Regions from separate parts of the Streptomyces sp. NPDC003077 genome, predicted to be linked through region 2. Evidence: riboswitches for the same ligand, from Rfam matches in the RefSeq annotation. Region 2 holds a riboswitch; each other region holds the start of a gene.
What was found. Region 2 has a riboswitch for cobalamin ahead of ABZX96_RS22800 (ribonucleoside-diphosphate reductase subunit alpha). Riboswitches for the same ligand answer to the same signal wherever they lie in the genome.
Positions count from the first base shown of each region.

Region 1: another riboswitch for cobalamin. It lies ahead of metE (5-methyltetrahydropteroyltriglutamate--homocysteine S-methyltransferase); the one in region 2 lies ahead of ABZX96_RS22800 (ribonucleoside-diphosphate reductase subunit alpha).
Region 3: another riboswitch for cobalamin. It lies ahead of ABZX96_RS02845 (hypothetical protein); the one in region 2 lies ahead of ABZX96_RS22800 (ribonucleoside-diphosphate reductase subunit alpha).
Region 4: another riboswitch for cobalamin. It lies ahead of ABZX96_RS32945 (HoxN/HupN/NixA family nickel/cobalt transporter); the one in region 2 lies ahead of ABZX96_RS22800 (ribonucleoside-diphosphate reductase subunit alpha).

Region 1 is NZ_JBEXNM010000027.1:41,334-48,595, reverse strand. Features, by position in the region: gene ABZX96_RS19540 (transcriptional regulator) at 1-1,091, shown strand, start outside; gene ABZX96_RS19535 (serine hydrolase domain-containing protein) at 1,164-2,336, shown strand; gene metE (5-methyltetrahydropteroyltriglutamate--homocysteine S-methyltransferase) at 2,605-4,917, opposite strand; cobalamin riboswitch at 5,112-5,318, opposite strand; gene tsaD (tRNA (adenosine(37)-N6)-threonylcarbamoyltransferase complex transferase subunit TsaD) at 5,554-6,633, shown strand; gene ABZX96_RS19520 (short-chain fatty acyl-CoA regulator family protein) at 7,114-7,262, opposite strand, start outside.
Region 2 is NZ_JBEXNM010000036.1:963-8,224, reverse strand. Features, by position in the region: gene ABZX96_RS22820 (DUF3311 domain-containing protein) at 1-180, shown strand, start outside; gene mctP (monocarboxylate uptake permease MctP) at 177-1,853, shown strand; gene ABZX96_RS22810 (GNAT family N-acetyltransferase) at 2,130-2,633, shown strand; gene ABZX96_RS22805 (hypothetical protein) at 2,647-4,140, opposite strand; cobalamin riboswitch at 4,360-4,490, shown strand; gene ABZX96_RS22800 (ribonucleoside-diphosphate reductase subunit alpha) at 4,648-7,047, shown strand; gene ABZX96_RS22795 (ribonucleotide-diphosphate reductase subunit beta) at 7,047-7,262, shown strand, end outside.
Region 3 is NZ_JBEXNM010000003.1:3,334-10,595, reverse strand. Features, by position in the region: gene ABZX96_RS02855 (ATP-grasp domain-containing protein) at 80-1,390, opposite strand; gene ABZX96_RS02850 (cysteine synthase family protein) at 1,524-2,546, opposite strand; gene ABZX96_RS02845 (hypothetical protein) at 2,543-3,421, opposite strand; cobalamin riboswitch at 3,847-4,069, opposite strand; gene ABZX96_RS02840 (MMPL family transporter) at 4,597-6,813, opposite strand; gene ABZX96_RS02835 (TetR family transcriptional regulator) at 6,912-7,262, shown strand, end outside.
Region 4 is NZ_JBEXNM010000078.1:9,049-16,310, forward strand. Features, by position in the region: gene ABZX96_RS32930 (glycosyltransferase family 87 protein) at 1-558, shown strand, start outside; gene ABZX96_RS32935 (alpha/beta hydrolase) at 816-1,913, shown strand; gene ABZX96_RS32940 (hypothetical protein) at 2,008-2,418, opposite strand; cobalamin riboswitch at 2,573-2,831, shown strand; gene ABZX96_RS32945 (HoxN/HupN/NixA family nickel/cobalt transporter) at 2,886-4,007, shown strand; gene ABZX96_RS32950 (LysE family transporter) at 4,212-4,931, opposite strand; gene ABZX96_RS32955 (MFS transporter) at 5,108-6,691, opposite strand; gene ABZX96_RS32960 (helix-turn-helix domain-containing protein) at 6,850-7,262, shown strand, end outside.

The DNA.
Region 1 (7,262 bases), on a different contig from region 2:
CCGTATGGGAGGTGACAGGGCTCACCGCACCGTGGACCGAGGCGGGGACCGTCGAGGCGTTGTCCGATCTCGTGGGAAGTGGCCGTACGGATCGCCGAGGCTTCCTCACCATCACCGGCGCCGCCCTGGCAGGCCTCGCCGCGAGCTGGGCGGACGCGCCCTCCGCCGTGGCCGCGGCCCTCAATGGCGACCGGGTCACGGACATGATGCTCTCGACGATCGAGCAACGCATCAGCACCCTCCGCGTACTCGACGATCAGCTCGGCGGCGCCCGGTTGCTGGAGCAGGCGCGAGGCGATCTCGCACTGGTCACCGGTCTTCTCAGCGGTGGCCGCTACACGGACGTGGTCCGTCTCCGGCTGTACGCGCTGGCGGCCCGTGTCTCGCACCTGACCGGATGGATGGCCTATGACGCCGGTCTGCGATCCGCGGGGCAGCGCTACTACGTCGGCGCTCTGCGCGGCGCCCGTACCGCCGGCGACGACGCTTTCGGCGCTTTCGTTCTCGCGGAGATGGGGGTGCACGTCTCCGAGGCAGGACGCACCAGCGAGCGCGTCGGCCTCGTCTCCACCGCCATCGACCACGCACCGCGCTCCCTGTCCTCCCGCACCCGGATATTCCTTCACCTGCACAAAGCTGAGGCGCTCTCGCGCGATGGCGACCAGCGCGAGGCCGGTGCGGCGGTCAACCGTGCCATGTCCCTTTGGACGCGCCACGAGGCGGAAGGCAACCCCGACTGGCTCGATTGGTTCGGCGAGGCGCAACTGAAGTCGACCGAGGGCAAGGTTCTGTTGCGCTCGGGACAGGTGGAGCGCGCGATGAGCTCCCTGGAAACGTCCGTGGCGAGTGCCGCCCCTCGGGACAAGGCGGTACGGTCCAGCCGTCTCGCCGAGGCGCGGCTCGCCGGCGGTGACCTGGAGGGCGCGTTGGACGCCGCGAACCACGGCGCCAAGTTGCTGGAGGACCGCGTCACCTCTGTACGGGCTCTGGGCCGCCTCAAGGAGTTCTCCACGAGGCTGGAATCGCACAAGTCCGAGCCCGCTGTCCGGGAGTTCCGCGAGCGCCTGCAGGAACTGCCCGTCGTCGTATGACAGCCACCGTCTGAACGCCGAGGATGAGGCCGCCCCGGTCAAGAGAGCGGTGAGGCTGCCAGGATGACCGGCATGACGACGGTCTACGGTGAGGTGGCACCAGGATTCGAGCCGGTTCGCGCGGCGTTCGTGGAGAACTTCGCCCGGCACGGGGACGTGGGCGCGGCGGTGTGCGTGTACCGGTACGGCCAACCGGTGGTGGACCTGTGGGGCGGCATCGCCGACCCCGTGACCGCTCGTCCCTGGACGCGGGACACGCTGCAACTGGTCTACTCGGCGACCAAGGGCGCGACCGCGACCGCGGCGCACATGCTGGCCGAGCGCGGCGCTCTCGACCTGGACGCACCCGTCGCGACGTACTGGCCGGAGTTCGCCGCGAACGGCAAGGGGGACGTCCTGGTGCGCCAGCTCATGTCCCACCAAGCCGGCTTGGTCGCGCTGGATCGGCCAGTACCGCTGCGGGATGCCTTGGCCTGGCATCCGATGACGACAGCACTCGCCGCTCAGCGACCCCTTTGGTCCCCGGGCACGGCGCACGGATACCACGGGCGGACCTGGGGCTGGCTGGTCGGTGAAGTGATCCGCCGGGTATCCGGCCGAACGCCGGGCTGCTTTTTCGCCGACGACATCGCGGCTCCCCTCGGTCTGGACTTCTTCATCGGCTTGCCGGCCGACGAGCGTGACCGAGTCAGCCGCATGACGTACCAACGCCCGGACATCGACCTCACCGCCATGCCCACCGAGTCGGTCCCCGAAGAACTTCGCGAACAGGTCGCCGCCTGGCGTAACCCGGCCTCGTTCAGCAACAGGGCATACGCGGTCACCCGCCCAGCCGAGATCGACTTCGGCTCACCCGAGGTGCAGGCCGCGGAGCTCCCTGCCTCCAACGGCATCGGCACCGCACACGCACTCGCACGCTTGTATGCCGCGCTGATCGGCGAAGTGGACGGAGTGCGTCTGCTCGGCCCGGCCGCCCTGGCGTCCGCGGTCAAGGAGCAAGCCCATGGCAAGGACAGGGTCATGCTGATCCCGAGCCGCTTCAGTACCGGCTACATGCTGCCCACAGAGACAAACCCGATGATCGGGCCAAGCTCTTTCGGCCACACCGGCCGGGGAGGATCGCTCGGCTTCGCCGATCCGGAGCACGGCGTTGCCTTCGGCTATGCGATGAACAACATCATCGGCGGTACTGGCGATGTGCGTGCGGCGTCCCTGGTCGACGCGGTGCGAAAGTCGCTGGTGTAACAAGTGGCGCGGCGGTGCCCCTGTCTTTCCGACGGCCACCGCACGATCAGGAATGGCCGTTCGGCAACGTCAGCACCCGATACGCGGGCGTGGCGGCCACGCTTTCCACAGCATGCGTCCAGTCGAGGTGACAGCGCCTCCCCCGACACCTGGATCCGCTTCTCGGGTTCGGCCACCCGCCACCTTCGTCCGAGCGGGAAACGTCCGGCATCACACCCGGCGTCGGAACAGGCCCCCCAAAGCCCGCCCCGACGCCGCCTCATATCAACTACGCCCCGGAAACCTCCCCCCGCACCTCCCGCGCCGCCCCCACCAAATTCTCCAGCGCCGCCCGCACTTCACTCCACCCCCGTGTCTTCAACCCGCAATCCGGATTCACCCACAACCGCTCCGCCGGAATGGCCTCCAGCGCCTTTCGGAGAAGGGCACCCACTTCCCCCTTCCCGGGCACGCGCGGCGAGTGGATGTCGTAAACCCCGGGGCCCACCTCCCTCGGATAGCCCGCACCCGCCAGCTCGTCAGCAACGCGCATGTGGGAGCGGGCCGCCTCCAGGCTGATGACGTCGGCGTCCAGGTCGTCGATGGCCCGGAGGATGTCGCCGAACTCGGCGTAGCACATGTGCGTGTGGATCTGGGTGTCCGGGCGGACTCCGCCGGTGGTGAGGCGGAAGGCGGCGGTGGCCCAGGCCAGGTACTCGGCGTGGCGGGCCGCGCGGAGCGGCAGGGTTTCGCGCAGGGCCGGTTCGTCCACCTGGATGACGGAGGTGCCCGCCGCCTCCAGGTCGGCGACCTCGTCGCGCAGGGCGAGGGCGACCTGGCGGGCGGTCTCGGCGAGCGGCTGGTCGTCGCGGACGAAGGACCAGGCGAGCATCGTCACCGGCCCGGTCAGCATGCCCTTGACCGGGCGCGGGGTGAGCGACTGGGCGTAGCGCGTCCAGCGGACCGTCATCGGCTCGGGGCGGGAGATGTCGCCGGCCAGGATCGGCGGCCGGACGTAGCGGGTGCCGTAGGACTGGACCCAGCCGTGCCGGGTGGCGAGGTAGCCCGTCAGTCGCTCGGCGAAGTACTGGACCATGTCGTCGCGTTCGGGCTCGCCGTGGACGAGGACGTCCAGGCCGGTCTTCTCCTGGAAGGAGATCACCTCGCGGATCTCGGCCTCGATGCGTTCCTCGTACGCCGCCTCCCCGATCCGTCCGGCGCGAAGATCGGCGCGGGCCGTGCGCAGTGCTGTGGTTTGCGGGAACGAGCCGATGGTGGTGGTCGGCAGGAGCGGCAGGCCCAGGTGGGCGCGCTGGGCGGCGGCGCGTTCGGGGTACGGGTGGGAGCGGTGGGTGTGGGCGTCGGTGACCGACGCCGCGCGGGCGCGGACGGCCGGGTCGTGGGTGATGGCCGAACCGGCGCGGGACCCCAGGTCGGCGCGGTTGGCGGCGAGTTCGGCGGTGATCGCGCCGGTGCCGTGGGTCAGGCCGCGGGCCAGGGTGACGATCTCGGTGGTCTTCTGGCGGGCGAAGGCGAGCCAGCGGGCGATCTGCGGGTCCACGTCCCGTTCGGCCGTGGCGTCGAGCGGGACGTGCAGCAGCGAGCAGGAGGCCGCCACGTCCACCCGGTCGGCGAGGCCGAGGAGTGTGCCGAGGGTGGTCAGGGAGGCCGCCAGGTCGTTGATCCAGACGTTGCGGCCGTCGACGACGCCCGCGACCAGGCGTTTTCCGGGCAGGCCGCCGGCCGCCGCCAGGTCGTCGAGGTTCGCGGCGGCGGGTCCGGTGAAGTCCAGCGCGAGCCCGTCGACCGGGGATTTGGCCAGTACCGGCAGCGCCTCGCCGAGTCGGTCGAAGTAGGACGCCACGAGGAGTTGGGGCCGGTCGGTGAGGGTGCCGAGGTCGCGGTAGGCGCGGGCGGCGGCGTTCAGTTCGGCCGGGGTGCGGTCCTGGACGAGGGCGGGTTCGTCCAGTTGCACCCACTCGGCGCCCGCCGCGCGCAGGTCGGCGAGGACCTCGGCGTACACCGGGAGCAACCGGTCCAGGAGGGTCAGCGGCTGGAAACCGGGGTCGGCGCCGGGGGCGGGCTTGGCAAGCAGGAGGTAGGTGACCGGGCCGACGAGCACGGGGCGGGCGGAAAGGCCGAGGGCCAGGGCCTCCCTCAGCTCCCCCGCCTGCCGGGTGGGGTCGGCGGTGAAGACGGTGTCCGGGCCGAGTTCGGGGACCAGGTAGTGGTAGTTGGTGTCGAACCACTTGGTCATCTCCAGCGGCGCCGCGTCCGCCGTGCCGCGCGCCATCGCGAAGTAGCCGTCCAGCCTGTTCGCCGCGACGGCGGCCCGGTGCCGGTCGGGAATCGCCCCGACCATGACGGTGGTGTCCAGTACGTGGTCGTAGAGGGAGAAATCGCCGGTCGGGACGTCGTGGACGCCGGCCTCGGCCAGCGTCCGCCAGGTGTCCCGGCGGAGGGCGGCGGCGGTGTCCTGGAGGGCGTCCGCGCCGACGCGGCCCTTCCAGTAGCCCTCGATGGCCTTCTTCAGCTCCCGGTTCGGGCCCTGCCGGGGGTAGCCGTACACGGTGGCCCGTGCTGCCGCGGACTTGCTGATCACGGAACTCTCCTTCGCGAGCGTGCGTGCCGTGCGGCCCGGAGACCGGTGGGGACGCGCGAAGGGTGCACCACGGCACGGGCCGCGCCGCCCGCCGTCACCGGCCGCGTGCGCTCGTCCGCTGGGTACGCCGCTCCGACCCGCCCTCGAAGGTCGTCCGGGCTCCGCGTGCGATCCGTCGCACGCGGGCAGCGGGCAGGTCTTCGGACTCGCGGGCGCGTCCTCGTGGAGACCCATGAAGACCCGTAAAGGCCCATGGAGGCTCGTAAAGGCTCATGGAGGCCCATGGAGGACACCTACTGGCCGTCGCTTCCCGGGCCCGTCACCGGGTCCAGTGCGTATGACGGCGGTCGTTCCCGCTCACCGCTGCGGGGCAGTCCCGGATTCGCACCGGGTTCCCTCTTGCGACGCGCCTGCCTGGCGGGCAGGGCGAACCAGCTACGTCGGCCAGCGTAGGCGGTGCGGGAGTCCGGGGGCACGGGTGTTCGCGTGCCGGGTCGGGGGTTGGGGTGTGATGTGAGTCACGGGCGCCGGGTGAGGCGGGATGCGGGAGGTCCTTGCCACCCGCACCCTTATTGCGCATAGCTTGCAATTAGAATTACGGGGCAATAGATCACCGGCACCACAAGGAAGGCCCTCATGGCAGCTCAGCGGATCGTGCTGGGGATCGAGTCGTCCTGCGACGAGACGGGAGCCGGCCTGGTCAGCGGTGGTCGGCTGCTGGGGCACGCGGTGGCGTCGAGCATGGACGAGCACGTGCGGTTCGGCGGCGTCGTCCCGGAGATCGCGGCGCGCGCCCACGTGCACGCGCTGAACCCGGTCGTCCGGGAGGCGCTGGACGACGCCGGGCTACGGATGTCGGACGTCGACGCGGTGGCCGTGACGACCGGCCCCGGCCTCTCGGGCGCGCTCCAGGTGGGGCTCGCGGGCGCGAAGGCGCTGGCTTATGGGCTGGGCGTGCCGCTGTACGGGGTGCACCACCTGGCCGGGCACGTCGCGGCCGACACGCTGGAGCACGGCCCGCTGCCCAACCCCTGCGTGGTGCTGATCGTCTCCGGCGGGCACACGTCGCTGCTGCTCGTACGGGATCTCGTCCGGGATCCGATCGTGCACCTCGGGGACACGCTGGACGACGCGGCCGGCGAGTGCTTCGACAAGGTCGCGCGGGTCTTCGGGCTGCCGTACCCGGGCGGTCCGGCCGTCGATCGCGCGGCCCGGGACGGCGACCCGCGCGCCGTGGCGTTCCCCCGGCCGCTGACCGGGCCGCGCGACGACCCGTACGCGTTCTCCTTCTCCGGCCTGAAGACGGCCGCCGCCCGCTGGGCCGAGCGCCACCGGGCCACGGGCACGGACCTGCCGGTGGCGGACGGCGCCGCCTCGCTCCAGGAGGCCGTCGCCGACGTGCTGACCCGCAAGGCCGTCGCCGCCTGCGCCGCGCACGGCGTCGGCACCCTCGTCGTGGTGGGCGGCGTGGCCGCGAACTCCCGGGTGCGCGCGCTGGCCGAGGAACGGTGCGCGGCGGCCGGGATCACCCTGCGGGTGCCGCCACTGAAGCTGTGCACGGACAACGGCGCGATGATCGCCGCTGTTGGCGACCTTCTGGTGCGGGCCGGTGCGGAGCCCGCGCCGCTGGACGTGTCGATCGATCCTTCGACGCCGCTGGAGTACGCGGCGCTGCATCCGGTGGTGGCGGGGGCGGGGCGGGCGGCCGCCGCCTGACGTGCGGCTGGGCGGGGGGCGGGGGTGGGGTGTGGGTGGTTGCTGACGAGTTTCTGCGGCGGGGCTGGGGCCTCCGGGATGGGCGCCTGACGTGTTTTGGGAGGGGAGGCCGTCAGCCTCGGGGGGTGTGTCGCTGACGAGCTTCCGCGGCGGGGCTGGGGCCTCCGGGATGGGCGCCTGACGTGTTTTGGGAGGGGAGGCCGTCAGCCTCGGGTGGCCGTGTCGCTGACGAGCTTCCGCGGCGAGGCGGGTGGGCCTCCGGGATGGGCGCCTGACGTGCTTCTGGGCGGGAGCGGGCGGGTTCTTTGGGACGGACGGGAGCGGACGCGGCTCCCGGTCGGCGGCCTGCCGGGTTCGGCTGCCAGGCCCGGCCGTCGACTCTGGCCGTCGGCGCTGGCCGTCAGGTCCGGCCGTCGGCTCTGGCTGCCAGGTCCGGCTGCCGGCTGGCGGGGGCCGCCTCTCAGCCGCTCTCCCTCGTCCTCAGCCGCCCTCCCCCACCACCGCGTACGGCACATACGTCCGCCGGTCCGGGTCCACCGCCAGCCGCCCGCCAGCCGGGGGACGGGCCCGCTGGGCGCAGTCGCGGCGTTCGCAGATGCGGCAGCCGAGGCCGATCGGGGTGCTCGCGC
Region 2 (7,262 bases):
CCGTTCGTGGCGATGCTGTGGGTGAGTTCCTACGCCAAGGTGGAGCCCACCCTCATCGGCATCCCGTTCTTCTACTGGTACCAGATGCTCTGGGTGCTGATCTCCACGGGCCTGACCATGATCGCGTACAAGCTGGTCCAGCGGGAGCAGCGCGCCCGTAAGGCGGAGGGCACCCGATGACCACACCACCACAGCCGATGCACCTCGCGGCGGAGGCGGGCGGCGTCAACGGCGTCGCCCTCGCCGTCTTCATCTTCTTCTTCCTGGCCGTGACGGTCATGGGCTTCCTGGCCGCCAAGTGGCGCAAGGCCGCAGAGTCCGACAACCTCGACGAATGGGGCCTGGGCGGGCGCAGCTTCGGCACCTGGGTGACGTGGTTCCTGCTGGGCGGCGACCTCTACACCGCGTACACCTTCGTCGCCGTCCCGGCCGCCATCTACGCGGCGGGCGCGGCCGGCTTCTTCGCCGTCCCGTACACCATCCTCGTCTACCCGCTGATCTTCACCTTCCTGCCGCGCCTGTGGTCCGTCTCGCACAAGCACGGTTACGTGACCACGTCCGACTTCGTGCGCGGGCGCTTCGGCTCCAAGGGCCTGTCCCTGGCCGTGGCGCTGACCGGCATCCTCGCGACGATGCCCTACATCGCCCTGCAACTCGTCGGCATCCAGGCGGTGCTGGACGTGATGGGCGTCGGCGGCGGCGAGGACACCAACTGGTTCGTCAAGGACCTGCCGCTGCTCATCGCCTTCGGCGTGCTGGCCGCGTACACCTACTCGTCCGGCCTGCGCGCGCCCGCGCTGATCGCGTTCGTCAAGGACGCGCTGATCTACATCGTCATCGCGGTGGCGATCATCTACATCCCCATCAAGCTCGGCGGCTTCGACCACATCTTCGACGCGGCGGGCAAGGCGTTCGCCGAGCCCAACCCGGCGACCGGCAAACCGCGCGGCGAACTGGCCAGCGGCCCCAACGCGCAGTGGGCCTACGCCACGCTGGCGCTCGGATCGGCGCTGGCCCTGTTCATGTATCCGCACTCCATCACGGCCACGCTCTCCTCCCGCAGCCGCAACGTCATCCGCCGCAACACCACGATCCTGCCGCTGTACTCCCTGATGCTGGGCCTGCTCGCACTGCTCGGCTTCATGGCCATCGCGTCCGGCATCAAGGTCACCAACGGACAGCTCGCGATCCCGCAGCTCTTCGAGAACATGTTCCCGGACTGGTTCACGGGCGTCGCGTTCGCCGCGATCGGCATCGGCGCGCTGGTCCCCGCGGCCATCATGTCCATCGCCGCCGCCAACCTCTTCACCCGCAACATCTACAAGGACTTCCTCAAGCCCGGCGCCACCCCCGCGCAGGAGCACAAGGTCGCCAAGCTGGTGTCCCTGCTGGTGAAGGTGGGCGCGCTGGCCTTCGTCCTCACCATGGACAAGACGGTCGCCATCAACTTCCAGCTCCTGGGCGGCATCTGGATCCTCCAGACCATGCCCGCCCTGGTCGGCGGCCTGTTCACCCGCTGGTTCCACCGCTGGGCCCTGCTCGCGGGCTGGGCCGCCGGCATGATCTACGGCACCCTCGCCGCGTACGGCGTGGCCAGCCCCACCCAGAAGCACTTCGGCGGCTCCAGCGCCGAGATCCCCGGCATCGGCGAGATCGGCTACATCGGCCTGACGGCGTTCGTGCTGAACGTGCTCGTCACCGTGGTCCTGACGGTGGTGCTGCGGGCTGTGAAGGCTCCGGCGGGCGTGGACGAGACGCGGCCGGAGGACTACACGGCGGATGCGGGTGATCCGGGCGTGAAGGCCGATCTGCCTCCTGCCCCGGCGGAGGCGGAGGTGCCGGCGGGGCGCTGATTCTTCCGCGGGTTCGGGGCCGGGTTCCGCTGGGGGCCCGGCCTTCGCCGTGTTTCGGCCTCCGTACAGGAGGGGGCTGGGTTCCGTTGGGGCCCGGTCTTCCTATTTCTGCTGTGCGGGAGGGGTGGGGCGCGCGTACGGGGGCGGTTGTACGCGTACGAGGGCTTGTCCCTGTCCGGCGGTGAAGCCCGCTGCCTGGACCACGCATCGGCCCGGGCCGCCCGAACCCCCGGCCCGGGCGGCCCATTGTCAGACCCTCCCGGCACACTGGCTCGCATGGACATCACGATCAGACCGGTGCGGCCGGAGGAGTACGCGGAAGTCGGCGAGCTGCTGGTGACGGTCTACACCGACGAGGGGCTGCTGACCTCCGGGGATCGGGACCCGTACGCCGATGTGCTGCGGCGGGTGGCGCACCGGGTGGAGCACGCCGAGGTGCTGGTCGCCGTGGAGGCCGGGGGTGAGCGGGTGCTCGGGGCGGTGACCTTCGCCGCGCCGGGTACGCCGTACGCGGAGATAGCCGGGCCCGAGGAGGGCGAGTTCCGGATGCTGGCCGTCGATCCGGCGGCGCGCGGGCGCGGGGTCGGCGAGGCGCTCGTCGTCGCCTGCCTCGACCGTGCCCGCGCGCTGGGGCTGCGCGGGATGGTGCTGTCCAGCCAGCAGCACCTGCTGCCGGCGCACCGGCTCTACCGGCGCCTGGGCTTCGAGCGGGCCCCGGAGCGGGACTGGGATCCGATACCCGAGATCAGGCTGTGGGCGTTCGCGCGAAAGCCGGCCTGAGGCCGCTCCCCCTTCACCACGTCACCCGCCGCACGAACACGTCCCCGGTCGCGTTGGTGTCCCCGGGCACCAGCCCCTCGTCCCGCGAGTCGAAGGCGGCGAGCCGTCCCGAGGCGTCCGGGACGACGTCGTTGACCCAGGAAGTGGACTGGCCGCCGTCGTGGGCGAGGTTGATCCGCTGGACGGCGCCGGTCTTCAGGTCGCGGACGAAGCCGTCGTCGCGGCCGTTGGTGTCGCCGGGGACGAGGTTGGTGGCGACGGAGTTGAAGAACAGGTAGCGGTTGTTCGCGCTCAGGCGGCCGTCGGCGGCCCAGCCGTTGCCCTGCGCGCCGTCGTGGGCGCGGGAGGCCAGGCGGACGGTGCCGGTCTTCAGGTCGCGGACGAAGATGTCGTAGGTGTTGTTGGTGTCGCCGGGGACCACGTCGTCGGCGGGGGTGTCGAAGATCGCGTAGCGGCCGTCCGGGCTCAGGTGGGTCTCCGGCGTGACGCCGACGACCTCGCCGGTGGAGCCGCGGCTGGCCACGCTGGTGCGCCCGGTGTCCAGGTCGTGCACGTACATCGGGTACAGCGGCGGCGGCCGGAAACCGGCCCGGCCGTCCGTCAGGTTGCTCGCCTCCGAGGTGAAACCGACCGTGCGGCCGTCGGCGCTGAGGGTCGGGAAGCGGGAGATGGCGTCGGCCTGGGTGCCGTCGCCGGCCACGCTCGCCCGGCGCAGCTTCCGGGTGCGCAGGTCCCAGGCGAAGATGTCGTCGGCACCGTTGGTGTCCCCGGGCACCAGGTCGGACCGGCCGGAGCCGAAGGCCAGTGTCCGGCCGTTGGCGCTGAGGACGAAGCTCTGCACGCCGTAGCCGTACGGCGAGGTGCCGGTGCCCGCTGTGGGGCTCTCGGTGCGGCCGGTGCGGCGGTCGTGGACGAAGACGTCCGCCTCGTCGTTGGTGTCGCCCGGGACGAGGTTCGCGGCGTCCGAGCGGAAGGCGACGTACCGTCCGTCGCCGCTGATCATCGGAGCGCTGGAGCGCCCGGTTCCCTCGATGCCGTCGGTCGTGACGCTGACCCGGTCGACCGCGCCGGTGACCAGGTCCTTGACGAACACGTCCTCCGCGCCGTTGGTGTCCCCGGGGACCAGGTTGTCCGCCTGCGAACTGAAGGCGACGTACCGGCCGTTCGCGCTGATGCTGGGCGAGGCCGAGAAGCCGTTCCCCTGCGTGCCGTCCGCCGCGACGCTGACCCGCTCGGTCGCCGGCCGCCCCGAGCGCGCCACAGCCGGGCCGTCGGAGCGCGCCACCACCCCACCGTCCGAATGCCCCGCAACCGCGCCGCCCGAGCGCGCCACAGCCAGGCCGTCGGAGCGCGCCACCGCCCCACCGTCCGAACGCGCCACCACCCCACCGTCCGAGTGCCCCCCAACCCCACCGCCCGAGCGCGCCGCCGCCGTCCCCGCGGGTAACAGGCCCGCCGTCACGCACGCCCCCGCGACGAGCGCCACGGCCGTGATGGTTCTGCGCATGCTTCCCCCTCACCGTCCTCCCCCGGCCCCGCTGGCCGACGGAGCACACTGGAGCCTCCGTGTTCCCGACAGCCCCGTCAACACCGCGTGCCTCGAATGGTCACCGCGTACGTCTTCCGCACCGGATCTCCCTCCGGCATCTGCGGGCATCCCTGACCATCCACGGGCATCCCGCCACGACTCGGCACTACATGTGGGGGTGCCGTCATCTCTCGGCACAAGATGTATGCTCGTGCTCGCTGCCGATGCAGGGGAATCCGGTGTGAATCCGGAACTGTCCCGCAACGTGTGTATGTGTGCGTATTTACGCACCGCAAGTCCGAAGACCTGCCGGCAGTACGTCCCCACCGCAAGGGTGTGGACGTCCCACGTCCGGGCTTCGAGGGTTGAGCCGGTGGACGCCGTGCGGAGCCGTGCCCGCATCCCGCTTCCCGGGGTGAGGTGTGCCCGTACGCGCCCATCGCGCCCGTCCCTCCAGGCCCCCGCCGAGTGAGGGAGAGCACCCCCGTGACCATCGCGCCGACGGAGCCCGCGTCAGCCGAGCGGGCCGCCCAGGTCCCCCGGAACCAGGACGCGCCGGGCGCCGCCCTGCTGCGCACCCTGACCGACCTCACCGCCGACCTCCCCGCCGCCGACCCCGGCAAGGTGGCCGCCGCCGCGCTGCGCGGCCGGCACCCCGGGTCGGACGAGGCCGAGCTGCGGTCGCTGGCCATCGAGGCGGCGGCCGGGCTGATCGGCGACGAGCCCCAGTATTCGCGGCTCGCCGCGCGGCTGCTGAGCATCGCCGTCGCCGAGGAGGCCGCGGCCGAGGGCGCCGTGCGGTTCTCCGCGTCGGTGGCGGCCGGGCACCGGGAGGGCCTGATCGCGGACACCACCGCCGCGTTCGTCCGCACCCACGCGGACGAGCTGGACGCGCTGGTCGAGGCGGCGCTCGCGGACGGCGCCGACGACCGGTTCGGCTACTTCGGGCTGCGCACCCTGCACTCGCGCTACCTGCTGCGGCACCCCACCACCCGCCGGGTCATCGAGACCCCGCAGCACTTCCTGCTGCGGGTGGCCTGCGGCCTGGCCGAGGACGACTCGGCGCGCGCGCTGGCAGACGTGGCCGAGCTGTACCGGCTGACCAGCACGCTTTCCTACCTGCCGTCCTCCCCCACGCTGTTCAACTCCGGCACCCGGCACCCGCAGATGTCCTCCTGCTACCTGCTGGACTCCCCGCTGGACGAGCTGGACTCGATCTACGAGCGCTACCACCAGGTCGCCCGGCTCTCCAAGCACGCCGGCGGCATCGGCCTGTCCTACTCCCGGGTGCGCGCCCGCGGTTCGCTGATCCGCGGCACCAACGGGCACTCCAACGGCATCGTGCCGTTCCTGCGCACCCTGGACGCCTCGGTGGCCGCCGTGAACCAGGGCGGCCGGCGCAAGGGCGCCGCCTGCGTCTACCTGGAGACCTGGCACGCCGACCTCGAAGAGTTCCTGGAGCTGCGGGACAACACCGGCGAGGAGGCCCGCCGCACCCACAACCTGAACATCGCGCACTGGATCCCGGACGAGTTCATGCGCCGGGTGGACGCCGACCAGGAGTGGTCGCTGTTCTCCCCGGTGGACGTGCCGGAGCTGGTGGACCTGTGGGGCGAGGACTTCGACGCCGCGTACCGGGCGGCCGAGGCGGCGGGCAAGGCCGTCAAGCGCGTCCCGGCCCGGGTGCTGTACGCACGGATGATGCGCACCCTCGCGCAGACCGGCAACGGCTGGATGACCTTCAAGGACGCCGCCAACCGCACCGCCAACCAGACCGCCGAGCCCGGCCGCGTCGTGCACTCCTCGAACCTGTGCACGGAGATCCTGGAGGTCACCGACGACGGCGAGACCGCGGTGTGCAACCTCGGTTCGGTCAACCTCGCCGCCCACCTGGGCGAGGACGGCACCATGAACTGGGAGCGGCTGGACGCCACCGTCCGCACCGCCGTGACCTTCCTGGACCGCGTCGTGGACATCAACTACTACCCGACCGAGCAGGCCGGCGCCTCCAACTCCCGCTGGCGCCCGGTGGGTCTGGGTCTGATGGGCCTCCAGGACGTCTTCTTCCGGCTGCGGCTCCCGTTCGACTCGCCCGAGGCCCGGGAGCTGTCCACCCGCATCTCCGAGCGGATCATGCTCGCCGCGTACGAGGCGTCCGCCGACCTCGCCGAGCGGCACGGCCCGCACCCGGCGTGGTCCGCGACCCGTACGGCGCGCGGCGTGCTGCACCCGGACCACTACCCGAACGCCGAGCCGCACTGGGCGGACCGCTGGGCCGCGCTGCGCGCCCGCATCGCCAAGACCGGCATGCGCAACTCGCTGCTGCTGGCCATCGCGCCGACCGCCACCATCGCGTCCATCGCGGGCGTGTACGAGTGCATCGAGCCGCAGGTCTCCAACCTGTTCAAGCGCGAGACGCTGTCCGGCGAGTTCCTCCAGGTCAACACGTACCTGGTGGAGGATCTCAAGCGGCACGGCCTGTGGGACGCGCGCACCCGCGAGGCGCTGCGCGAGTCCAACGGCTCGGTGCAGGAGCTGGCCTGGATTCCCGAGGACGTGCGGGCCCTGTACCGCACCGCGTGGGAGATCCCGCAGCGCGCCCTGATCGACATGGCCGCCGACCGGACGCCCTACCTGGACCAGAGCCAGTCGCTGAACCTGTTCATGGCGTCCCCGACCATCGGCAAGCTCAGCTCCATGTACGCGTACGCCTGGAAGCGCGGCATCAAGACCACCTACTACCTGCGCTCGCGCCCGGCGACCCGGATCGCCCAGTCGGCGCGCGGCGCGTCCGGGAGCGCCGTCCCCGCTCCCGCCCCGGCGGCCGGCCCCGAAGCGGTCGCCTGTTCCCTGGAAAACCCCGAGTCCTGCGAGGCGTGCCAGTAATGACCACCGCACCCGAGAAGACCACCAAGACCAAGAACCTGCTCGACCCGGGGTTCGAACTGACGCTGCGCCCCATGCGGTACCCGGACTTCTACGACCGCTACCGGGACGCGATCAAGAACACCTGGACCGTGGAGGAGGTGGACCTGCACTCCGACGTCGCGGACCTCGCCAAGCTCTCGCCCGGCGAGCAGCACCTGATCGGCCGCCTGGTC
Region 3 (7,262 bases), on a different contig from region 2:
GCCCGGACCGGCGCCGTCCGGACTGCTGGTGCCCGGCCCGGCGCCGTCCGGACCGCTGGCGCTCGAACCGGTGGTCCGCTCAGCCACCGGCCGCCCGATCCGTCCCGTTGACCTGTCCTAGCCCGTTGCCGGCACGCTTGGCTTCGCCGGCCCGTTTCCCCTCGTCCTCGAAAGGCACCGTCAGCACCCGCACCGCGTTCGCGGCGGCCACCGCGCAATGGGTGGCCAGCTCGGCGGTCTCGGCCTCCGCGTAGACGATGCCCGCGTACCCCCGGCTGTCCCCCAGGTGCTCGATGGGGTCGCCGGTCCGTTTGATGGGGTACCAGGCGGGGGCGCCGGGCATGTCCGCGAGCCGGTCGAGCCCGGTGACGCCGGTGAACGCGCCGGGGCGCTCCGGATAGCCGAGGACGAAGGCGACGGCCGGTCCGCCGGGGAACTCGGCGTCCATGAGGCCGGGGCGGCGGCCGAGCGCGGTCTCGATCATCGCTTCGTACACGTTGACGCCGAGCGACCGGCACAGGCCCTCGCCGACGAGGGCGCCGCCGATCCGCGGGTTGATCTCCACGACCTCCGGACCGGCCGCCGTGAGGGCGAACTCGACGTGTGCGAAGCGGTCGGTGTACCCGACGGCCGCGAGCACCCGGTCGAGCCAGTCCTCCAGCGCCGCCCGCCGCGCCTCGGGGAAGGCGACGGGGAACGCGGTGATCTCCTCGCGGAAGTGCGGCTCCGGCGACATCAGGCGGCTGGAGACGCCCAGCAGCCGGGTCCGTCCCTCCCAAGTGAGCGTCTCGGCGCTGTAGACCGGGCCGGAGAAGTACGGTTCGGCGAACAGGCGGCCCGTCAGCCGCCGCCCGGCGGCCTCGCGCAGCGCCGCGTCCAGTTCCGCCTCGTCGCGGACCAGCCAGACGTTCTGACTGCCCGTGCCCGCCGTGTCCTTGAGGATGGCGGGCAGGCCGGCCTCCTTGAGGACGAGTTCCGATGCCTCGGCCGCCCCGGCCGCGACCTCGACGGCGCCCGCCCGCGTCAGCCCGGTCGCGTACAGCCGGTTGCGTACGGCGGCCTTGTCGCGCGTCAGGCGCAGGATCTCGGGGGCGAGGCCGGGCAGGCCGAAGCGGGCCGTCAGCTCGGCGCCGACCAGCGTCCAGGTGTCGGTCGAGCTGATCAGTCCGCGTAGGTCCGGCACCTGGCGGAGCCGGGCCGTCACCGCGTCCGTGTCGAAGGTGTCGATCTCGACGACATCCAGGGCGGCGTTCGCGGGGAGCCGTTCCAACTCGTAGGTGTAGTAGGACGGGTCGCGGGTCAGCAGGAGCAGCCGCTCGCCGAGGGCGTCGGCGGCGCGCGCCAGGTGTCCCAGTCCGAAGGTGAGTGATTCCAGGCAGGCCACGGTCACGCGGCGGGTTCCTTCCAGTGCAGAGGGTGGGAAGTCCGGTTCCGGGCAGCCGCGCCGGGGGCCCGGCCGCAAGCCACCAAGCGAGAAGCCCGGCCGCTCGCCACCAAGCAAGCAGCCCGGCCGCAAGCCGTCGTCACGCCACGGACTCCTTCCAGCCCGCCGGGCAAGGGTTCCGGTTCCACGCCATCGTCGACCAGGGCATGGCCATCTCCTCCGGCGAGCCGACCTCCACCGGCTTGAGGGCCGCCGGGTCCAGGGCCTCCGCGTGCCGGGCGTGGACGCGCTCGACGTAGCGGTGGCCGGTGTCGGCGCCGATCACCAGGTGGAGGCGGTCGGGGTGGCGCCGGGCCTCGTGGGTGGCGGTGAGGTAGGCGGCGCCGGTGGAGAGGCCCGCGAAGACGGCGTGGTCGCGCAGGAGGGCGACCGTTCCGGACATGGCGTGGGTGAAGTCCATCCAGTGGATGGCGTCGTACAGGTGGTGGCGGACGTTGTCGAAGACGATCGACGAGCCGATGCCCGCGATGATCGCCTCGGGGTCGTGGTGGTCCTGGCTGCCGAACGTGACGCTGCCGAACGGCTGGACGCCGACCAGCCGCACGGACGGATCACGGCGGCGCAGGTGCTCCACCAGCCCGCCCGTCGAGGCCCCGGAGCCGACACCGCCGACCACGGTCAGCGGACGGTCCGGCACGTGCGCGGCAATGAGGTCGGCGACCTCCCGGTAGCCCAGGTAATGGACGTCGTCGTGGTACTGGCGCATCCAGTGGGCGTCGGGCCGCCCGGCGAGGAATTCGCGGACCCGCCGCACCCGCAACTCCTGGTCGAGCTTGAGGTTCCGGGACGGCCTGACCTGCTCGACGGTGGCGCCGAGGATTTCGAGCTGGGCGCGGGTGGTCGCGTCCACGGTGGTGGACGCCACGATGTGGCACCGCATTCCGTAACGGTGGCAGGCCAGCGCCAGCGCGTACGCGTAGATGCCGCTGGAACTGTCGACGAGCGTCTGTCCGGGGCGGACCGTGCCTCGGGCGAGGAGGTGGCGCACGGCGGCGAGGGCGGAATAGATCTTCATGGACTCGAACCGGACCAGGACCATGCCGTCGGTCAGACGGACGAGATCCGGGATCTTGAGGGCGTCGGCGATATGGGGGTGTATCACCCGTAGCCTCCCTGGGCGAAAGAGCACTGGTGGCCGAGCGAGTGGAAGAAGGCGGAGATGTCGTCCTTGGCGGACGGGGTGGGACGGCGGACGAAGAGGTAGCCGACCAAGGACCCGGTGTGGGCGACGAAGACGCCGTCGGCCCCCAGTTCCTCGCGGTGCGCCAGGACGGCGTCGAAGGTCCGCTTGGGCAGCACCTCTTGGGACAGGACGGCGCTGGTCGTCGCGGCCCGGGCCACGGCGGCCGGGTCGGCGGCGGAGAAGCCCTTGAGGAGGTCCGTCAGGCACCGTTCGTACTCCTCCGCGCGCCGGCGGTACTGGCGCAGCAGCAGGGGGGTGACGGCGGTGGTGTCCACGGTCCCGGGCTCGGTGATGTAGGCGGTGTGGAAGCCGAGGGCGGTGCCCAGGCGGCGCACCACCCGGTGCCGGGCGCTCAGGTAGAGCGCGAACTCGTCGAGGAAGACACTGTCCGCGCGTTCGATCGCCGCCAGGATGCCGGTGACCGCCTGGGGGTCGTACGGCAGGGAGAAGACGTGGAAGAGGCAGCGCAGGGTGGCGACGATGTCCGCCGTGGAGCTGGCCATGCCCACCCCGACCCGCAGGTCCGAGTGGGTGCTCCAGCGGCCGGGCGGCAGCGTGAGCCCGTAACGGTCCAGGAAGAGGCGGGCGGCGGTGGCCGACTTCTCGCCGGGGGGAAGGGGATCGGGCGGGCCGGTTCCGGGCGTGAAGTAGACCCAGGAGTGGCGGTCCACGGGGAACGAGACGAGGGCGATGTCCGGGCGCGGCCCGGCCCGCAGCGGGCCCTGGTAGAGCTCGCCCAACGTGCCGTGGCAGACGCCGCAGGCGGGGCGCGGCACGCGGTCTTGGGGGGACATCAGGCCGGGAGGGCCGGCGACGGGCGTAACCGGGCGGTTCCGGCTTGGACTTCGGCCCTGGCCCTGGCCCTGAAGGAAATGGCGGGGGCGGTAGCACGCGGGCGGGGCTCTCGCGTACGGAGCCGGTGGCCTTCCGTACGAAGCCGGGGCCCGGGCCCTCCCGTACGGAAGCGGAACCCTCCCCCACGACGCCGGAATCCTCCGGCCGTTCCTCCGGCCGTTCCTCCGGCCGTTCCTCCGGTCGCTTCTCCGGCCGTTCCTCCGGTCGCTCCTCTGGTCACGAACGCGTCCTCCCTCGTCATCCCGATCCCACTTCCGAGGACGACGGGGACGTGACGTGGCTGGACGGCGCGCCGCGTACGCGCGTCGTTCCGCCAGCACCGCCGACCCAGCCCTCGAAGGTCACCGTGAACAGCGCGTGCGGACGCGCACGCGCGCAGCATGGCAGGTCTTCGGACTCGCGGGCCCGGTGCCGGGCCTCCGGCACGCACCTACTGGCCGTCGCTTCCCAGGTCCCTGGATGGGGCCCAGTGCCGTTGACGGCGGTCGTTCCCACTCACCGCTGCGGGGCAGTCCCGGATTCGCACCGGATTCCCTCTTACGACGCGCCACCCCCCTGTGGCGCGAACCAACTGCGCTCATCAGCGTAGAGATACCGCTCCCCATGCGACAGATGAGCACCAACCGTTGTCCGGTTATGACCGTTCGCTCGGGGAGACGGGGCGCCCGGCCGGGACGGTGATGGCTGACCGGGGCAGTGACGCGCATGTCCGACGGGCTTGCGAAGGGCGTGTCCGGTTTTGGTCGGCGCTCCGGGGCCCGATTCCGGCTTTCATCGGCACTTCGGGACCTGATTCCGACTTTGCCCCTCCTTGGGGAAAGAATCAAGACAACCCTGCCGTTCTCGGGCCGAACCGCGTCCACCGTCACGGAAGGCACGTAAGGAAGCCATATGCCCGGAAGGCACGTAACCGCCAAGGCGCGTAACCGGAAGGCGCACCACCAGAACGCACGTAGCCGCAACGCACGCGGCCGGAAGCCGCGCAAAGCAACAGGGCGAGCGCCCGGCGCCCCCGTACAGGGGTCGCCCGCGCCCGCCCCGCCGCCGTATCGGCGTGCGTCACCGCGTCATCGGCGGATCAGCGTGCGTCACCGCGTCAGCGCACGTCACCGCGTCACCGAGCGGCCACCACCTTCTGCCCCTGCCCCTGCTCCTCGCCCCGTCCGGCGGGAGCGGCCTGCGGCAGGCGGGCGCCTTCGATGTCGATGTGCGGGATGGCGCGGTCCAGCCAGCGGGGCAGGGCCCACGCGCGGCGGCCGAGGAGGGCCAGGGCCGCCGGGACGAGCGTCATCCGTACGACGAAGGCGTCGATGGCCACGCCGATGGCCAGGGCGAAGCCGATGGACTTCAGGATCGGGTCGGGGTTGAAGATGAAGCCGCCGAAGACCGCGGCCATGATCAGGGCGGCGGCGCAGACCACCCGGCCGCTGCTGGCGACGCCGTGGGTGATGGCCCCGGCCGCGTCGCCGGTGTGCTCGTAGTGTTCCCGCATGCGGCTGACGAGGAAGACCTCGTAGTCCATGGCCAGGCCGAACAGCACGCCGATGAGCAGGACGGGCAGGAAGGCGACGACCGGTCCGGCCGCCGGAACCTGGAGGGCGTCGGCCAGGTGGCCGTCCTGGAAGACCCATGTGGTCGCGCCGAGCGCCGCGGCGATCGACAGCAGGAACCCGAGAACGGCCTTGAGGGGCACCAGCAGCGACCGGAAGGCGAGGGCCAGCAGGACCAGGGCCAGGATCACGATGATGGCGACGAACAGCGGCAGCGCGTCGGAGAGCTTGGCGGACACGTCGATGGCGGCGGCCGTCGCACCGGCGACGTACAGGGTGCCGCCCGCCCGGTCGACGTCGGGCGCGTGCTCGCGGAGCCGGTGGACGAGGTCGGTGGTGGCCTGGTCGTCGGGGCCGGTGGTGGGCACCACGCCGATCACGGCGAGGGTGCCTTCGGGGTTGGCGATCGGCGGGGCGACGGCGGCGACGCCTCGGTCGTGGGAAAGGGCGGCGCCCAGTTCCTTGACCGTCTGGGCGCGCCGTTCGGCGGGGATGCCGTCGGTGTCGACGATGGCGGTCAGCGTGGCGTTGAAGCCGGGGCCGAAGCCCTGGCTCAGCAGGTCGTAGCTCTTGTGCTGGGTGGTGTCGGTCGGCTGCGCGGCGTTGCCGGGCAGGCCCAGGCGCAGGTCGCGGGCCGGCAGCGCGAGCGCCAGCAGGCCGAGGACGCCGACCAACAGGACGACCACCGGCGCGCGGGTGACGGCGCGCCCCCAGGCCATGCCCCACGCGCCGGGCGCACGCTCGGCGCGACCCGGACGCGAGCGCCGGCGCGGACGCGGGCGCAGCCGCTCGCCGAAGAGGCTGAGCACGGCCGGGACCAGGCTGATGGCGACGAGCACGGCGAGCAGGACGGTGACGGCGGCGGCCAGGCCCATGATCGTCAGGAACGGGATACCGGTCGCGGACAGCGCGGCCAGCGCGATGATCACCGTGGCGCCGGCGAAGACGACGGCGCTGCCGGCGGTCGCCACGGCGCGGGCGATCGAGTCGTTCACGTCCGCGTCCGGATCGGCGAGTTGCTCGCGGTGCCGGGCGATGATGAACAGCGCGTAGTCGATGCCCACGGCGAGCCCGATCATGAGGGCGAGCGCGGTGGCGGTGCCGGTCATCTCCATGAAGCGGGAGACGAACTGCGCGCCGAGCACGCCGATCGCCACGCCCACGGCCGCCGTGATCAGCGGCAGTCCGGCCGCGACCAGCGACCCCAGGGCCAGGGCCAGCACGACGAAGGCCACCACGACGCCGACGATCTCCGCCGGCCCGCCGACCTCGATCTCCGGCGTCATGACCGAGCCGCCGAACTCGACCTGGAAACCGGCGTCGCGGGCCGGGTCCATCGCGCGGGACAGCGCGTCCTTGGCCGACTGCGGCACGTCGGAGGCGCCCTGCTTGAAGGACACGTCGGCGTAGCCGATCGTCCGGTCCCGGGAGACGGTGCCGGTCTTGAGCGGGTCGGAGACGTTCACGACGCCCTCGGTGCCGGCGGCCTCCTTCAGGCCGGCGGCGATGACCCGCTGGGCCTTGGGGTCGGTGAGCGTGTCGCCCTTGGGGGCGGCGAACACCACGCGCGCCACCCCGCCCGACGCCTGCGGGAACCTCTCCTTGAGCAGGTCCTGTGCCTGCTGCGACTCGATCCCCGGGACCGAGTACTCGGTGGTCGGCTTCCCGTGCAGGGTGATGCCGAGGCCGCCGATGACGGCCAGCAGCAACAGCCAGACCCCTATGACCAGGCCGCGGCGGCGCACCACCCACCGTGCCCATGCGTACAGGCGTGACGCCATGTGCGCCTTCCTTCCAGAGCTCGTCCATCGTATGGGCTTACACTCTATGGCGTTATTGCACCCGAGTGTAAATTCGCTACAGGTGCTAGATTGCCCGCATGGTGGTGGAAGGTCTGCGGGAACGCAGCAAGGCCCGGCGCAGGGAGGCGATCCTGCGGGCCGCGTACGAGCTGTTCGCCGACCACGGTTTCGAGGCGACGACGATCACGGACATCGCCGAGGCCGCGGAGGTCTCCCGGCGCACCGTCACCCTCTACTTCCCGTCCAAGCTCGACCTGGCGATGGCCCACTTCGACGCCTGCACGGCCCGGCTCGCCACCGCCCTGCGCGAACGGGAGCCCGGACGGAGCACCGTGGACGCGCTCGAAGACTGGCTGCGCGACGAGTTCGCCCGCCGTGACGCGCTCGACGACCTGATGGACCGGATGTTCGACCTCAACCCCCAGCTC
Region 4 (7,262 bases), on a different contig from region 2:
TCCCGCGGCATACAGATAGAGTCCGTCGGCTCCCTGCCCTTCCATCTGGCGCGCCATATGGGGTGGAGCGGGACGTGGGCGGCGAAGGACGGTTCGCACGAGTTCGTCGGCCCGGGCGTGGAGGCCGTCAACGTCACGATGAAGGTGCTGACCGTCCTCGCCTTCGCCTGGCTCCTGTGGTGGCGGCACCGCTCCGACCGCACGGCCCCCTGGGCGCTCCCCGACGCGGCCCTGACCGCCACGCTGCTGTTCGTCGTCACCAGCCGGGTGATCAGCCCGCAGTACGTGGTCTGGCTCCTCGGCCTGGCGGCCGTCTGCCTGCTGCGCGGTGACACCACTCAGCGCCCGGTCGTCTGGCTCGTCCTGGCGGCCTGCGTGTTCACCACCCTGGACTTCCCGCTCCTGTACCGGGGCCTGCGCGATCACGCGTCCTGGCTGTCCATAGGCAATCTCTATGTACGCAACCTGCTGCTCCTCACGGCGGCGGCGCTGTCGGCCCGCCGACTGTGGCGGGGGACGGTGACGGCCCGACGGGACGAAACGCTCCTCCCCGCCTGACGGGTGGTCGGCCCTCCCCGCCTGACGGGTGGTCGGCCCGGGCCCGGCCCGTTGCCATACCCGGACCGTTTCTCCGGGCCCGCCTTCGTCACCGCCCCGGCCGGTCCGCCCGCCTCGTCCTTGTCACCGCCCCGGCCGATCCGCCCGCCCCCACCCACGCCGACTCCCGACGCCCGCCCCCACGCGCCCACCCCCACGTGACCGACTCCACGCGGGCGCTCCGTCGGCGGCGATCACCCGGCTGGGATGATGCCGCCATGCGAACGCCTCACGAGCAACTCGGCAACGGGAACCCCTTGGCCACCGAGGGGGGCATGAACCAGGGCTCCGACGCGGACTCGTCCCCGTACGCCCACGCGTACCCCGGCACCGACGCGTACCCGAGCACCGACGCGGACGCGTACCCCGGCACCGCGCCGATCCCCGCCCCCCGGACCGGCACCGAAGCCGACGACGGCGCCGAGCCGATAGACAACGGTGCCGGGATCGACATGATGAGCGTCCCCGCCCCCGCGCACGGCCTCGCCCCCGACGACATCGACAGCGGACTCGTCCCCGTCGAGAACGGCGAGCTGTTCTACGAGTCGGCCGGCACCGGCCCCGCCGTGGTGCTGCTGCACGGCGGCATGCTGGACCAGCGCATGTGGGACGAGCAGTTCGGCTGGCTCGTCCGCTCGGGCCTGCGGGTGGTCCGCTACGACGCGCGCGGTCACGGCCTGTCCTCCAGCGTCGACGGCGACTACGCCAACCACGAGGACCTACGGACCCTGCTCGATCACCTCGGCATCCCGCGCGCCACGCTCGTCGGCCTCTCGCACGGGGCGCGCGTCGCGCTGGACATGGTGCTGGCCCACCCCGCGCGCGTCACGGCCCTGGCGCTCGCCGCGCCGGGCGTGAGCGGTCGCACCTTCACCGACCCGTTCATCCTGGAGCACATCAAGGAACAGGTGGCCGCCATCGGGGAGGAGGACGGCGCGGCCCGGTTCGTGGAGCACTTCCTGCGCATGTGGGTGGACGGTCCGCACCGTCAGCCGTCGATGGTGGACCCGGAACTGCGGGAACGGATGCGCGCCTCCGCCGAAGCCAACGTCATGGCGCACGCGGACGGGATGGGGGCCGGGCTGCCGATCGAGGTCGGCGCCGCCGCCCGGCTGTCGGAGATCCGGGTGCCGACCCTGGTCCTGGACGGCGACCTGGACAGCACCGACATCTCCGCCAACGCGCACGCCATCGCCGTCTCCGTCCCCGGCGCCCACCGCGTCCGCGTCCCCGGCGCCGGCCACATGGTCAACCTGGAGAACACCGCCTGCTTCGACGAGGCGCTGCACGGGTTCCTTTCATCGGTGCCGCACTGACAGGTCTGCCGGTGCCGCTCTGGCGGACCGCAAGGACGTCATCCGGCACCCATCCGGCCCGCCCAACCGCTCACCCACTCACCCGCTCACCCGTTCACGCCGACGTCAGACCCGCCCGCAGTTGCCGGCAGGCGCCGGCGGCCTTGCGGGTGGCGTCGGCGCACACCCGGCAGTGGGGGAGGTGCCCGGCGTGCTGCGCGCACAGTTCGTGGCTCCGTTCGCAGGCCATCGCGCAGGCGTCCAGCAAGGACGCGAGCAACGCGGCGTCGCCGCCACCCGCCCGGTCCAGCACCCGGCAGGTGGCGGTGACGACGTCGGAGCAGTCCATGTCGCGGGAAACGGCCTCCCGCATCCGCTCCGGCTCTCCTTCGGAGAGCATCGCCGCCGCGCAGACCGTGACCGCCGCCTCGCATTCCCTGAGCGCGGTGACGGAGTCGTCAAGGGCGGCGGGACTCAGCCGGGCCTTGACGGCGAGATCGAGGAGAAGGGGGTTGTGGAGGTTCATGATCTCTCCCGAGGGCCGGGCCCGCTTCCGCCCCTGGCCCACTGCGGAAGCTACTCCGCGAGCCCGTCCCTGACGACACCGCGCACGGTTCCGGCCGAACGGATGCCGCCCGGCCCCGCCCTGGCACCACAACCTCCCCCTTGCCACCAGGGACGATCCTTGGTGAATCCTTGGTCCGCCCCATAACTTCGCGGGCTAAGGTAACCGGGCCGTGGTGATCGGGAAGACCGGTGACGGACCCCTCGGGGTCCCAGACCGGCGCGGCCCTCGCCACTGTGATCGGGTAGTTCCCGACCCTTTCCGCACGTGCCACCGGCGCGTACGGGGCCACTGACCGCAGCCGCGGCCGGGAAGGCCGGGCCGGGCGCGCGTACCCGTGAGCCAGGAGACCGGCCACGGCATCTCACGAAATCATCCACGAGGTGCTGGAGCGTGATCACCGGATGCCCGGGTCCACCCGTCCCCCCATGTCCCCTTCTTCTCCTTCTGGCGGCCTTCCGCAGACTCCGGCACCCCCCGGCTTCCGCTGGCGGCGGCAGGACACCGTACGCACCATCGGCCTCATGGCCGTGATCGCCGGGCTGCACGTCGTCGCCTTCGGCGTCCTGCTGCTCCTGGTGGTGCCGAACCACTACACCGTCGGCAAGCAGGTCTTCGGCGTGGGACTCGGCATCACCGCGTACACGCTCGGCATGCGGCACGCCTTCGACGCCGACCACATCGCCGCCATCGACAACACCACCCGCAAACTCATGGCGGACGGCAAGCGTCCGGTCTCCGTCGGATTCTGGTTCGCCCTCGGGCACTCCAGCGTCGTTGTCGCCATGGCCGCCCTGGTGGCGGGCGGCGCTCAGCTCGCCGGGACGCTCCTGGACGACGAGTCCCGCGCGCACCAGGTGCTCGGCACCATCGGCACGACCGTCTCCGGCACCTTCCTCTACCTGATCGCCGCCCTCAACCTGATCGCGCTCGCCGGCATCCGGCGGGTCTTCCGCGCGATGCGCGAGGGCCGCTACGACGAGACGGAACTGGAACAGCACCTCAACTCCCGCGGCTTCATGAACCGCTTCCTCGGCCGCTTCACCCGCTCCATCAACCGCCCCGGCCAGATGTTCCCGCTGGGCTTCCTCTTCGGCCTCGGCTTCGACACCGCGACCGAGGTGACGCTGATGGTCATGGCGGGCAGCGGCGCCGCGGCCGGGCTGCCCTGGTACGCGGTCCTGTGCCTGCCCCTGCTGTTCGCGGCCGGCATGAGCCTCTTCGACACCCTCGACGGCACCTTCATGAACTTCGCGTACCAATGGGCGTTCTCCAACCCGGTCCGCAAGGTCTACTACAACCTCACCATCACCGGCCTGTCGATCGCGGTGGCCTTCTTCATCGGCACCATCGAGCTGGTCACGGTGCTGCACGACAAGCTCGCCCTCACGGACGCGGTCACCGGCTGGATCTCCGGCCTGGACCTGGACAACGTCGGCTTCATCATCGTCGGCCTGTTCGTGGTGGTGTGGGCGGCGGCCCTCGCGTACTGGCGCCTGGCCGGCGTCGAACGGCGGTGGGCGGCCCGCACGGCGGCCCCGGAGAGCTGACGACCCCACGGAGCCGGGGATTACGAATTACGAGGGGCGGGGCACGGACAGGAGACGGCAACACCGGACGGGCGCCACGGAGGCCGGTCGGGCGACGGAGACCGGCCGAAAGCCATGAAGGACGGACGAAGGCCGGACGACGGGCGAACGGGCGCCGCACGGGCACCGCCCCGACCTTCCCCCGAGCCCGCCCCGCCCCCGTCCTCAACGCGCCGTCCACGCGAGCCGCACCGCCAACACCGCGATCACCGCATTGCCGACGAGTGCGGTGATCAGGCGCCCCCGCTCCCCCGTCAGCACCCGCCCCACCGCCGCCCCGCCCAGCGCCAGCACACCCTGCCAACTGGCCGACGCGACGGCCGCCGCCAGCACGAACGCCGCTCCCGCACCCGCGTCCCACGACGCGTTCCGCTGCCCCACCACCATGGCGGCGAAGTAGGCGACGGTCACCGGATTGAGCAGCGTCAGCCCGACGAACCCGGCGTAGGTACGGCCCCACCCACGATCCGGCCCGCCGCCCCTCTCCCTCGCCGGGCCACGTTCCCGTGCGTGTCCCCGTTCCCGTGCGTGTCCCCGTTCCCGTGCGTGTCCCCGTTCCCGTTCCTGTCCTCGTCCCCGTTCCTGTCCCCGTCCCCGTTCCCGTACGGCCGTGACGACGCCCACGGTCGCGACCGTCAGCAGTACCCCCGCCGCCGCCCATTGCAGCGGCCCGGCCACCGGCTCCACGTACTGCCCCAAGGCCACCCCGCCCACCACCGCGACCAGCGCGTACAGGCCGTCAGCCGTGGCGGTGCCGAGGCCCGCGGCCAGTCCCCGCAGCAACGACGTACGGGCCGCCAGTCCCACGATCAACACGGAGACGGCGCCCACCGGCATCGCGATCCCGTACCCGGCCAACAGGCCGGACAGCAAGGCATCCCCCATGCCCTCACGGTGCCAGCCCCCGCCACCTGCCGCCCGGCATTATTCACCGACGGAAAAGAGCCGGAAAAAGCCACAAAGGAACGAACGAACAAGGACGAACAAGGACACGCAAGGACACGCAAAGAGCACCAGCACGGAAAACGAGCAAGCAGCAAAAAGCGAAACAGACGGCCCCCTCACCCCCCAACCTCCCCCCGCGACCGCAACACCACCGCCACCAGCGCCGCGGTCAGCGCCAGCCCGCCCGCGGCGATCGCCGTGACCGCCGTGAAGCCCTGGTCGTAGGCGGCCCGAGCAGCGTCCATCACCGCCCGGCCCACCGATCCGCCGGTCCCGTCCGCCACCTCCTCGGCACTGGCGAACGACTGCTCCGCCGCTCCCCGTTCCCCCGGCGAGAGGCCCGGGACGGCGGGCAGGGCCGCCCGGTACGTCGCGGCCAGCGCCGTGCCCAGGGCGGCCACGCCCAGCCCAGCGCCGAGTTCGAAGGAGGTCTCCTGAATGGCGGCGGCCTCGCCGGAGCGTTCAGGATCGGCGGCGCCCATGATGGAGTCGGCCCCCAGGGTCATGACCACGCCGGCCCCGTACCCGGCCACCAGCAGCGGCGCCACCAGCGCCCCGTACCGCGCCGTGTCACCGACCAGGGCCAGCACGCCCGACGCGAGGGCGAAGACGGCGAGCGCGCCGGTGAGGGACCACCGGTTGCCCCAGCGGGCCGACAGCCAGGGCGCGGTGGTCGCGCCGACCGCGTTGGCCCCCGCCAGCGGCACCAGGGCGAGCCCGGCCCACAGCGGCGGATACTGCCCGACCTGCTGCAACCACTGGGTGAGGAAGAACAGCAGGGCCACATAGCTGCCGAAGCAACTGACGACGCACACGGTGGCGGTGGCGAACCGGCGATCGGCGAAGAGGGCGAAGTCCAGCAGTGGCTCGGCCAGTCGCCGCTGCCTCCGTACGAACACGAAGAGGAGAACGGCCCCGCCGAGCGCCGCGACGACGATGGGGGCGCTCACACTGAGGTGCTCGCCGGCCTGCTTGAGCGCGTACACCACTCCCGCGAGCCCGGCGACGGACAGCGCCACGCTGGCCAGGTCCCAGCGGCGGGGCGTGGGATTGCGCGACTCCGGGATGACGCGGACGCCGACGGCCAGGATGACCAGCGCGATCGGCACGTTGATCAGGAAGACGGCGCCCCAGCCCCAGCGTTCCGTCACCAGCCCGCCGACCAGCGGCCCGATCGCGGCCCCCACGCTGTGGGCGGCGGTCCAGATGCCGAGCGCGACGGCCCGTTCACGGTCGTCGGCGAACACGACGCGGATGATGGACACCGTGGACGCCATGATCATGGCGGCGCCGGCCCCGAGCGCGATCCGGGCCGCGATCAGCTGAGGCGTGGACGCGGCGAACGCGGCGGCGGCCGACGCCATCCCGAACAGCGCGAACCCGCCGAGCACCATGCGCTTGCGCCCGATCCGATCCCCCAGCGTGCCGCAGGTCACCAGCAGACAGGCCAGGGTCAGGGAGTAGACGTCGACGATCCACAGCAGTTCGACGCCACTGGGACGCAGTTCCCTGCTCATGCTCGGCACGGCGACGTGCAGCACCGTCAGATCGATGCCGCACAGCAGCAGACTGACGGCGAGCACCGCCAGAACCACCCACCGCCGCCCGGCCGCCGCACTCTCACTCCGGCTCCCGGCCTCCTCTTTCTGCGGCGGTGTCCCGGATGACGGCGCGTGCGCCGGTGCCTCGCAGTTCGACATACGCGCACTATGAGCCGCTACCTGCACGCCTTACAAGTACGGTCATTCATGTGCCGTAGTACCACTCTGTATACCCATGGCGCGTGACGGTGTACGACGATGGACGACGACGCACGGACGACGGCCGAGCGGGAAACGAGTACGTGGGAGGCGGCCCCATGCGGGACGGCAGCACCGGCAACGGCCCTGAATACTGCGCGATCGAAACCGCCATGGAAGTGCTCGGCGGACGCTGGAAACTGGCCATCCTCAAGCAACTCCTCACCGGCACCCACCGGTTCGGCGCCCTGAAACGCGCGATGCCCCGCATCACCCAGCGCATGCTGACCCGCCAACTCCGCGAACTGGAGGCGGACGGCCTCGTCACCCGCGTCGTGTACCGCGAGGTCCCACCGCGCGTCGAGTACTCCCTCACCGAAGCGGGACGCAGCCTCGACGCCATCGCCGCCCAACTCGACGCCTGGGGCAAGTGGTACCGCGCGACACACGCCGCCAGGACCACGGAAACGGGCGAAGAGACCGGAACGGCAGGAGCACCCGAGACGGCCGAACCGGCCGAAGCAGCCAAAGC